Regions from separate parts of the Caldibacillus sp. 210928-DFI.2.18 genome, predicted to be linked through region 2. Evidence: riboswitches for the same ligand, from Rfam matches in the RefSeq annotation. Region 2 holds a riboswitch; the other holds the start of a gene.
What was found. Region 2 has a riboswitch for S-adenosylmethionine ahead of LIZ98_RS09365 (hypothetical protein). Riboswitches for the same ligand answer to the same signal wherever they lie in the genome.
Positions count from the first base shown of each region.

Region 1: another riboswitch for S-adenosylmethionine. It lies ahead of LIZ98_RS01705 (phosphoadenylyl-sulfate reductase); the one in region 2 lies ahead of LIZ98_RS09365 (hypothetical protein).

Region 1 is NZ_JAJCHL010000003.1:52,641-58,709, forward strand. Features, by position in the region: gene LIZ98_RS01700 (assimilatory sulfite reductase (NADPH) flavoprotein subunit) at 1-1,060, opposite strand, end outside; gene LIZ98_RS01705 (phosphoadenylyl-sulfate reductase) at 1,330-2,055, opposite strand; SAM riboswitch class I at 2,124-2,224, opposite strand; gene LIZ98_RS01710 (ATP-grasp domain-containing protein) at 2,308-3,168, opposite strand; gene LIZ98_RS01715 (ATP-grasp domain-containing protein) at 3,161-4,057, opposite strand; gene hisC (histidinol-phosphate transaminase) at 4,284-5,357, shown strand; gene LIZ98_RS01725 (EAL domain-containing protein) at 5,563-6,069, shown strand, end outside.
Region 2 is NZ_JAJCHL010000036.1:23,882-29,950, reverse strand. Features, by position in the region: gene LIZ98_RS09385 (YitT family protein) at 1-777, shown strand, start outside; gene speB (agmatinase) at 1,189-2,049, opposite strand; gene speE (polyamine aminopropyltransferase) at 2,039-2,893, opposite strand; gene LIZ98_RS09370 (aminotransferase class I/II-fold pyridoxal phosphate-dependent enzyme) at 2,902-4,401, opposite strand; gene LIZ98_RS09365 (hypothetical protein) at 4,401-4,745, opposite strand; SAM riboswitch class I at 4,837-4,960, opposite strand; gene LIZ98_RS09360 (gamma carbonic anhydrase family protein) at 5,260-5,787, shown strand; gene LIZ98_RS09355 (hypothetical protein) at 5,909-6,069, opposite strand, start outside.

The sequences.
Region 1 (6,069 bases), on a different contig from region 2:
GTTTCTTTAACTCTTCATTATGAAACAGTTCAGCTGCCGCCTGAATAAATGATTTCGTTAGTCTAGTAATCTCAAATTTGGAGAGCAAGGCTTTTCGCAATGAATAAATATCACCTTCCTCGTTAATTTGCACCGATTCTTCCGGGTTCCATCCGAGTTCATTGATTAAACTGTCAACAAGTTCCGGATCATTTTCCGGTAAGATGGCTAAACTGTCTCCCGGCTCAAAAGTCAGACCGGAATCTTCCAACGATAACACAAGGTGGCGGGTTTCTTTATTCGAACCACGACCATTTAAACTAATATTTTCAAGTACTTCAGCCGGATAAGGATTCTTTTTCGAATAAACCGACTGTTTTTCCTCCAACAGAGTAGCCGCCGCTTGCTTTTCCGAAACAGATATGGCCGATGCATTTGCATTGCTTGTTTCATGTAAGACGGCAACTACTCCGCTCATCCATTGTTCTGCCGGATCCTCAAAATCAACATCACAATCAACCCTTGGATAGAGCCGTTCTCCTCCTAATTCTTCCAAACGTTTGTCAAAGTCCTTCCCGGTTTGACAGAAAAATTCGTATGACTCGTCACCTAATGCAAGCACAGAAAATCGGACATTTTCTAATTTTGGTGCCCGCTTACTATGTAAAAATTCATAAAAAGACCGGGCATTTTCCGGGGGCTCCCCTTCCCCATGGGTACTCGTGATGATTAATAAATCTTGAACTTTCTTCAAATTTTGCGGTTTAAAGTCGTCCATCGAAAATGATTGCACCGGTAATTGTTTTGCTTGTAATTTTTCAACAATCGTACTTGCCAACGATTGCCCATTGCCCGTTTCAGAACCAAACAGTACGGTTACTTCACGAGTTTGAATGGATTGTTCCATTTTCGGGGCAGCTGTTTGATCAACTTGCACGCTTTGTTCATGCCCGGCAATGAACGGGAAGGACAGGAACCCGCACAACCATATTTTTTGTGCTTCGGTTAATGTCGGGATTAACCTGTTCAAATATTCTCGTTGTTCTTCATTAAATGGGCTGTTATTCACGTTAAATTGCAAAACGTTTCACCTCATCATTTCTTATGTTACAATCTATAAAACAGTATTCATATTAAAATAGTATGTTTTTAAATTATGATTATCCAACTTTGCGACAAATGAACCGGGTCTTTATTTGGATTTTTCAATTTTGCAACAAATCCAATCGGTCCTCCATTCGGTTCCCCATTTTGTTTCAAAGAACCGGATCTTTAATTCTGGTTTCCCAATTTTCCAACAAATTAATTTAGTCCCAATTTGATTCCCATTTTGTTTCAATGAACCGGTCCTCAATTCGCCGGGGTATGTAGACCGCATTCTATTTTATTAAAACCGGCCCATCTTCCGGCACGTTGATTATTTGGATCTGTAACCGGCAATGTGCACGGCTCACAACCAATGCTCGGGTATCCTTGATCATGTAAAATATTATATGGCAACTCATTTTGACGGATATATGACCAAACATCTTCCCAAGTCCAGTATATTAATGGACAAATTTTAATAGATTTAAATCTTTCGTCCTTATTGACAAAATCTGTATTCTTTCTGCTTGGAGACTGTTCCCTGCGAAGTCCGGAAATCCAAGCCGGGACTCCATACAAAACTTCTTCCAACGGCCTTATTTTTCGCAAAAAACAACATAAATCAGGCTCTGTTTTCCACAACTCCTGTCCGTACTTTTTTGCTTGTTCCTCCAAAGTCAGCTTCGGTTTTTTTAGTTGAATATTTAAACTCGGGTATTTGATTTTTACTTTTTCAATCAATTCATATGTTTCCTTAAAATGAACGCCGGTATCGAGAAAAACAATCGTTGCTTCCGGTTGAACTTTTGCAATCAGATCCACTAAGACAATTCCCTCTGCCCCAAAGCTACAGGCGTAAACAACGGAATTTCCATATGTCTCATATGCCCATTGTAAAACAGGCAACGCCCCTTTTGTTTCATCTGTAAACCGTTGATTCTTGAAAGGATCATCTGTAAAGTTATCATATAAAATCCGCTGTTCAATCATCATTTCACCCCTAAAAAAATCCCTTCTTCATTTTGATAAATAAGAAGGGATAGATTTAATCATATTCCTTCTTATCTTCCAGACATTTGTCTGCAGGAGTTGGCACAGTGTTTTTAAACCTGTTGCCGAGGTTTCTTCGGGCCGGTCCCTCCACCTCTCTTGATAAGAATATCATCTTTTCCTATAATTTTAGTATGAATTAAGTTTAAACTGTGTTATTTTAAAAGTCAATAAGTTTTTTGAAAATATGACCTATTTCCCTTTTTGACTCTTTTCTATATAGGCTAAGTACTTGCCGACAACGTCCATATCATAACATTTATACAAAACTCTTGAACCGACCACATCTTCTATTTCATTAAATAAAAAACGTCCCTCTTCATCTAAAATAAAATCAATCCCGACAAAATCAAACTGTGCAAGTTGTGCGATTTTCTTAACCAATCTCTTTTCATCGTCACTCAGTGAATACGGTTCAACCTTCCCACCTAAAGAAAAATTTGCTTTAAAGCTTTTTTCGGAATATCTTTTGACAGCTGCCAAAATTTCGTTTCCCATAACAAACACACGAATGTCAACGCCGGGATTTGTACAAACTTCCTGCAAAATAAACTCGTCACCGGAAAATGCGGCTAGTTTTTCTGTCAATTCCTTTTCGTTAGCAATGAAAAATACTTCTCTTCCTCCGTGTCCGGCAACTGATTTTAAAATGAGCGGAAAATCACCGTCAAACTGCTCAACACAAAAATCATGCCGGTTTCCAATCCAAGTTTTCACAGATTTAATGCCATGTGAGTTGATAAATTGATGGGTTTTCCCTTTATGATTACAAATTTCTGTTATAAAAGCCGAATTAAACACTCGGCACCCCATCTTTTCAAAATGCGTTGCAATGATACTATTCCGGCTCCGATTAATAACAAAATCCGGTGTCGCTAATCGCTTTCTTCTAGCTGCTGCGTAAAATTGTTCATCAATTCCAAGGAAAAGTTCATCCGTCAAAACAAGGTCAATCGTTAACCCCTGTTCCTGTGCCCTTGCGACGAATTGATCCGCAAACCATTGATTTTTCTTATAATCTTCCCGTCCGTAAATCAGTAAACCACTATGCATAACCAATTCTCTCCAATATGTAATCAAAAATATATTCCGACACGTCGATACCGGTGCAATCAAACACATTTTTTATATGGGCATTGGAATTCACTTCACAGATTATCGGTTCATCATTATCACCAAATAAAAGATCAACACCGGAAAAATCCGCTCCCACCGCTTGTGATGCCTTTATGGCCAACTCCTTAAAAGCTTGCGGGGGATCGAACTTTTGCATCATCCCGCCATTTGTTACATTCGCACGAAAATCTTTTTCATTTAGTCTGAGCATGGAAGCTACAACTTGATCCCCAACCACATACAACCGGGCATCTTTTCCGGTACTGGATGAAATAAATTGTTGGTAAAGGTGAGGCCGGTATAGCAGCTGGTGCCTTTTGACGACCAATTCTTCCCGGTTTTTCACTAAATAAACTTGATCCCCAAACGAACCGTATGCTTCCTTTATAACAATCGGATAATCAAATTCCTTTTCCACTCGATCAATAAATTGGTCATTTGGATCTATCGTACCGGGAAACATCATTGGTGAAAATAACGTTTTCGGCATTCGTATTCGTTTATTTGCCAATGTTTGAAATGTAGCGATTTTATCATCACATATTTCAATGGCATTTGCATTATTAAAAAGTTGATAACCTAATCCTTCCAATTGTTTGGCCAGTCGGATATCTTTATCTAAAAATAGGATAAAATCAGGCTGAAACAAACCATCCTTTTTTACATGCAAAGAATTATCCAGGACAAAACTATATATCTCGTTGTTTTTAACCGGTTGTAATTCGATTCCTTTTTTTGCTGCTGCGGATATATACATGTGGTTGATTTCCAAAAATTTTTTAGAAATTAAACCACCGTTGTATATTAACCAACCTTTTTTATTCATAAATACATCACCTTATCTGTTCAAGCCATCTGAAATCATTATATAGAAAAAATACCACAAAGTAATCCGCAAATTTTTACTTGATCGGATGAGCGGATATTTTTTAAAAATATTGACATATATAAATTCAAAACCTATAATCATAAATAACCTGTAACTAATCCTCTGCTGTTGGATCAGTGGAGGTTTATTTTTTAAACGGAATGAAGAGTGAGGGAGAGAATCAGTGAAAAAAAGAATATTGGATTTGCAACCTTATAAGCCGGGGAAATCACCCGAAGATATAAAACGAGAATATAATATTGATAAAGTCATTAAATTGGCTTCAAATGAAAATCCATATGGTTGCTCGCCTCATGTGGAAACTACTGTTTTAAGTTCACTTCATGATACAGCCACCTATCCGGACGGTTATGCAACAGAGCTTAGGAAAAAGGTTTCCGATCATTTACATGTTGATGAAAATCAGTTGTTATTTGGAAGCGGGCTTGATGAAGTTATTCAAATCATCAGCCGTGTTCTTTTATGTGAAGGGGACAATATAATAACAGCCAATGAAACCTTTCCCCAGTACAAACATCATGCGATCATTGAAGGTGCGCAAGTTCGGGAAATCCCACTAGATAACGGTTCTTTCGATTTGGACGGAATGTTTCAAGCGATTGATGATCGTACAAAAATCGTATGGATTTGCAACCCGAATAACCCGAGCGGAACTTATTTAAATGAAGAAACACTGGTGGGGTTTCTGGAAAAAGTTCCCCCGGAAATTGTGGTCGTCCTTGATGAAGCATACTATGAATATGTAACAGCCGATGATTATCCAAATTCTATCCCTTTATTAGCGCATTTTAATCATTTAATCGTTTTACGGACATTTTCGAAAGCTTACGGTCTGGCCGCCTTCCGAATTGGCTATGCAGTCGGCAATGCTCAATTAATTGAAAAAATCAATATTGCCCGGCTCCCGTTCAATACTTCAACATTTGCTCAACAGGCAGCCCTCGCCGCACTTGAAGACCAAGACTTTGTCAAAAAATGTGTCCGGAAAAACGCTGAATGTCTGAGAGATTTTGAACAAACTTTACAGAGACTGAATGTTGAATATTACCCGTCCCAAGCTAACTTTATCTTTGTTCGAATGGCTTCACCAATGGAACTGTTCAACTTTTTCTTGAAAAAAGGTTATATTGTCCGTCCGTTTCCAAACGGGGTTCGAATCACCATAGGGACAAAAGAGCAAAACAAAGAAGTTTTAGCCGCCCTTGAAGATTATGTGAAAGGCCATGTTTTCAACTAGAAAACGAATTTTTGCAATCATATTTTTTGATATAACCGTGCTGCTGATTGGACGATCATTGTATGTCGAGGTTTCCTATTTAACTGTTGAAATTCATTAATATAAATGGACAACCTTATGAATTTTCAGGAAAATTTCGTTTAAGTAGCATCCACCTCCATACTGTAATAAAATGTGTTTATGAGAATACTGCGGAGGTGAGGCCATGGATCCGGTTGAAATTATGTTACATGAAAACCGTGTTGTTCCCTATTACCGTCCCGTCATTAGTGCCGAAACACAATTGGTGGTTGGTTACGAAATTGAAGCATTTTTTCATGAAGAGGATGGTACCGTACAAAGTATTGACTGGTTTTTCAAAGATTTGTCCATTCCTGATGAATTTCGTCTGGAACTAAGTCGCCTTTTACTGGAAAAAGCGATCGAATATCAAATGAAAACAGATCCTTCCATGTACATATTTTTCAATTATGATACGAACTTGCTTATGAAAGATCGAGGCGAATGTTTAGAAAAATTTCTAGACATATATACAAAAAAAGGATTCGATATAAATAAACTAATCATCCAGTTAAAGGAAGAGTTTAAAACAGAAGAAATGGATTCAGTCCGAATTTTGTTCAACTATTTTAAATCAATAGGCATTCGAATCGCTCTTGATGATATCGGTGAACGGAGCGGCAGTTTTGATCGCTTAGCATATTTGAAACCC
Region 2 (6,069 bases):
ACTGCTTTTGCACTAAATATGTTTACCATACCGGCAGGGTTATTATCCGGCGGGGTAAGCGGTTTTTCCCAATTACTCAACCATTTTATTCCTATTAACGTCGGTGTTTATTATTTCCTTTTAAATATACCATTACTGATCTTAGGGTATATTTATCTGGGCAAAAAATTTAGCTTCTATACAATATTAGCAACAAGTTTAGTTTCGTTTTTCTTATTAATAGTCCCGATTAAACATATTTGGACGGATGATCCTTTACTATCTGCTATTTTCGGTGGGGTTTTAAATGCGGTCGGTTGTGGTCTTGTTCTCCGTCGCGGCGGTTCGGAAGGCGGTTTTGATATATTATCACGGGTGATTGCAAAATATCGTAATATCACAGTCGGAAAGTCAAACTTAATTATTAATACAATTATTGTTATTTTATCCGGCTTTATTTTTAATAGCGAAATTGCCTTGTACACCATTATATCGTTTTATTCATCCATGAAAACTTATAATATTATCTTAAACCACGTTGATCGCATCTCATTATTGATTATTACAGATAAAGGGAAAGAAGTGAACGAGGCGATTACAAAAGAACTTCATCGAGGGACGACAATGTGGAATGCAAGCGGTGGCTATACCCAAAAGGACAAAACAGTGTTGTATTGTGTTATCATGAAAGGTGAAATGCATCAATTAAAACAAATTGTGAAATCAGCAGATCCAAAATCATTTGTCAGCATTATTTCAACGCAAAACGTAATTGGTCGGTTTCATCAGATTTGGTAAAGAAAACTCGGCAACTGTCGAACCTCTAGGCGAGAGCAGAGTCATAGTCAGCGAAAAAATATTATCGCTTGCGAGGTAATGCTACTGAAGCCTCTCTAGTTCACCGAAAAAATATAAAATGTCCCGCAATAAGCGAATTCGTATATTTGCCGGACATTTTTGCATTTTAAACGTAAAAAAATACGTCTTTCATAGATGGCCCATTTTGAGTAAGCCGAAAAAATATCTGAACCAAAAACAGAATAAAAGACATAACATATTAGCCAACGTCAACATGTTATGTCTTTAACATTCTTTTTTCCCACCATAACGGCGAGACAAGCCCCCATATCAAGATACTTCATTTAAAAAGGTGGGATAAACAGCCCGTTCAACTAACCATTAGTAAGGAATGAAGAACCTCCCACGTATTTATTTCCCTAATGTCAATAACATTTCCCGAACGGTTTTACATGCCACTGCAGTTGATGCGCCTGAAGGGTCATATGGTGGTGATAACTCAACCACGTCTGCCGCAACAATTTGGTTCAATTTTTGCATATGCCCAATTGCATCTAATAAATCACGATATGAAATTCCACCCGGTTCCGGTGTTCCAGTGCCGGGAAAAATGCCCGGATCAAGAACATCAAGATCAATCGTAATATAAACAGGCACATTAGCTAATTCGTCCATCTTTTCCGCAAATGTTTCAAGAGAAAATTTTTCCAAATATGTATGTTCTTTTGCCCATTCAAATTCTTCTTTTAAACCGGAGCGAATCCCGAATTGGAAAATCCGACCGTCACCGAGAAACCCATGACAATTGCGAATGACTGAAGCGTGGGACAGTTTTTCACCTAAATAATGTTCACGTAGATCGGTATGCGCATCAATATGGATCAAATGTAAGTCCGAATATTTTTCATATGCTGCTTTAATTGAAGAAAGACTAACAAGGTGTTCTCCCCCTACCATTAGAAATTTCTTCCCATCAGTTAAAACGCCCCGGCTATATTCAAAAATAATATCCATTACCTTTTCGGTATTTCCAAATGGCAAGTCTAAGTCCCCACCGTCAAAAACAGCTATATTCTCCAAATCCCGATCCAAATATGGTGAATAAGTTTCCAAACCATATGAATCCGTACGAATTGCCTGCATTGCAAAACGGGTACCCGGACGGAAACTCGTTGTTCCGTCAAAAGGTACCCCGAACAAAACAAGGCTTGCTTCTTCATAAGATTTATCACAACCGATAAAAGTACTTATATTCATTTTTTTATTCCCCATCTACTAGTGCCTCCCTTACGTAATTCGGCAAACAAAACGCCCCGCGGTGGAGTTCGGTATTGTAATATTTTGTTTGAATCTTAAATTTTTTCCAATCTTCCGCGTGTAAATCTAGCAACGGATCGTACACCTTTGAAGCAAAGCCGAATAACCAGTGACCGGAAGGATATGTCGGCATATGGTACTGATAAACATGCGTAATAGGAAAAATATGTTTAATCTTTTTGTGTGCCCTTTTCATATTTTCTGCATATTCAGTAAAATATGGTGACTCATGCTGATTAATTAAGATTCCATCATTTCTTAATACTCGATAACATTCTTGATAAAATTCGATTGTAAAAAGACCTTCTCCTACAGAAATCGGATCAGTGGAATCAACAAGAATTAAATCAAACGACGCATCGGGTGCTTTTTTCACATAAGCCAAACCATCCTCGAATTTCAAGGTCATTCGCGGCTCTTCCTCGATCCCGCCGGCAGTAACAGGTAAATACTTTTGACACAGTCGAAAAACACGTTCATCAATTTCAACCATGACCACTTTTTCCACTGATTTGTACCCTAAAACTTCACGAGCCGTACCGCCATCACCGCCACCGATGATTAGAACTCGTTTTATATTTAGGTTTGTGGCGAATGCGGGGTGAACAATCATCTCGTGGTAAATAAATTCATCTTTTTCATTTACCATCATCAAACCATCTAAAGTGAAAAATGTGCCAAACTCCTTACCCTTATAAAAATCAATTTGTTGGAAAGGTGTTTTTTCACTATAAATTTTCTCATCGTAAGCAATGGAAAATTTGCATTCATCGCTCCACGATTCCGTGTACCAATTCATTTATGACATCATTCCTTCACAACTTTAATATGGTTTGCCTCTTTTGCTTCAGTTAATACACTCCCGATTGTTTGACAGTAATAATGATATTGATTGAGCACCTCGTTGGAAATTAATTCTCCCGGTATAACAAGAGGAATACCCGGCGGATAAATCATCAATGTATCCGCACTTATCCGTCCAACAGCTTGATCAATCGGTATAGATTCTTGCTCAGCATAAAAAGCATCGCGCGGAACAAGAACTAATTTATTTACTTCACTTGTTGTGACGTGAGTAGAAATGATCGTTGCATGTTTTCCATACTTTTTCTCAATATCCTTCAAGGCAAAAACTAGTTTGTCGATGGATTCTTTCGTGTCGAACGAGCTAATCACAGCCATAATGACATATCCTTCAGCCAATTCCATTTGAATGCCGTATTCTTCTTTTAAAATTGTGTAGACATCAAAGCCGGTAAAACCAATTCCATTTACACGGATAACAAGTTTTGTCCAATCATATGATTGTTGGAAATATTTCTCCACGTAGGCTTCTTTTAATACTTCATAGTTCGAATTTGCTTCAATGGACAGAACAGCATCCATTACAATCGGTTTTAATTCCCTATACCGCTTTTTTCCAAACAGAACCATCTCTCTTCGTGCCACATCCAAAGAACTCATTAACAAATAGTTCGCACTTGTTGTTTGTAACATATTCACTATTTTTTGCATACGTTCCGGAGCAATTCGGTTCCCTTTTAATAATAGTAATGAACTTTGGGTTAAGGAACCCCCTGTTTTATGCATGCTAACGGTAACTGCATCAGCTCCGGCTGTAAGAGGATCGATATAGTCATCAGGCATAAAAGCCAAGTGAGCACCATGAGCACTGTCGACAAGAACTGTTACACCCCGTTCGTGGGCGAGTTCACAAATTTCCACCAATTCATTCATTGCACCAAAATAGGTTGGATATGTGACAAGGATTGCTTTCGTTTCCGTATTTTCATTTAATGCCTTTCTTACATTTTTAACAGACACACCGTGGGCAATCCCAAAATGCAAGTCGACTTCGGGTTGAATAAATATCGGTTTTGCCCCGCTCAAAATTATTCCATTCATAACGGATTTATGACAATTTCTCGGTACAAGAAGCGTTTCACCCGGTTTTACTGCTGCTAAAATCATGGCAATAATACCAATTGTCGTACCGTTAACTAAAAAATAAGCATGATCGGCTCCAAATGCATCAGCCGCTAATTCCTGGGCTTCTTTGATTACCGATTGGGGATGGCTTAACAGATCAAGTTCTTTCATTGAGTTGACGTCCATCCGCATTGTCATATCCCCGAGAACCATTCGTAACGGGTTCATTTGTGCCCCCATTTTGTGACCCGGGACATCAAATGGTATAACATCTCTTCTGGCATATTGAACTAGTGTTTGAAATAAGGGCATTTGATTGTGATCTAATTTAGGCGCTGCTTTTATCAACGGTTGTTCAAATTCCAATAGTTTGTTCATCATCGGCAGCCACCACTAACATTAAGTGTAGTAAGCACCTTGTTGGACTCCATTGCCCTATTAGAAAATTGCTCATGTACCTTACAAGTTCCCTCTACGATTCCGCAAAGTTCATTTGTATATCCTTTATCAATGAGTGCAGCGCAGGTAATTTGTACAGTATCATGGACAGCTGTTGCCATATTTTCCCTGCTCGCATGAGTTGTACTTGTTAGTAAAAACACTTCATAAGCTGGTTTTATAAACTGTTTTTGAAGGAAAGTTGAATCCCGCCCTGCATCAGGTATTTGATTCTGATATCCTTCTATTGCAGATTCCGATATGAATAAAAATTTCTCTGCCAATATTAACCACTCCTAACACAATTTTTTTGTTTAGGCATAAAAAAAGCTCTCCAAAGGCAAGGAAAGCTTCGATTAATATCAGCTGCTTATCCTCTTATTGCTCACAAAATGTACTCATTTTGTGCTCAGGTTGGGCACCCAATATTTAGTTCTGTGAACCAAACTGGTTTGCCACCGTATCTTAGACCCCTCGTCTCAACGGCTATTAATAAGAGAGAAACTTTTATTTATGCTGGAATAATAATAAAGGATTTAAAAAGACATGTCAATTTATTTTGGAAATGTCTTAATAAAATTTTTTTGCACGTTTATAGGTTTACCATAAGCTCCAAGAAAGTAAACATTTCTATAAATCAAATACGAATGGCGCAATATTCTTTGTCCTCATAGATATATTTATCAAATATTTTGTAAATTCTTTTCAAATGACCTTTTTGGGTGCAACCCTTAAAAATTTATCAAATTATTGATAAAATAGTAATATACAAATCTTTCATATAATGGAGGCAAAACTATGTTAATTCCTTATAAAGGAAAAACACCAAATGTTCATGATAGTGTTTTTATTGCTCCGGGGGCATATTTAATTGGTGATGTAACAATAGGAAAGGAAAGTTCCGTATGGTTTAATGCCGTTTTACGCGGTGATGAAGGGCCCATCATTATCGGAGAAAAATGCAGTATTCAAGATAATGTAACCATCCATCTTTATGAAGATCATCCGACCATCATTAAAGACGGTGTAACAGTAGGACATAATGTAATTTTACATGGCTGTAAGATTGGAAGCAACACAATTGTAGGTATGGGGTCAACTATTTTAGATGATGCTGAAATCGGTGAACAATGTATTATCGGTGCGAATACATTGATAACCGGCGGAAAAAAAATCCCTCCCCGCTCGCTGGTGGTCGGCTCTCCCGGAAAAGTTGTCCGTGAATTGTCAGATTATGATTTCATGTTAATTCAAGGTTCAATTGAAGTTTACGTACAAAAAGGGAAGGAGTACATTGATATTCTTTCCCAATTAAAAAATAAATAAGAAAGAACGGTTGCTAAAGATACGTACTGTTAACGGGATTAATAAAAATGTACTTGTATTCACTTCAAATAGGGGCATCCGTTTATAAAAAACTTTCCGGGACTGCCCCTATAGGTCGTTTCTATTTAAAACTTGATCGAAATCCGTCTATTAATAAGAGAATTGCTGTAATAATGTGAAGGGCCATTCCGAGAAATGGAATCCAACCTAAACAGGATGTAATAATCCCTAACACACTTCCATGAAAAGATCTTTTTTCCATTATTGAAAATATGAGCGTAA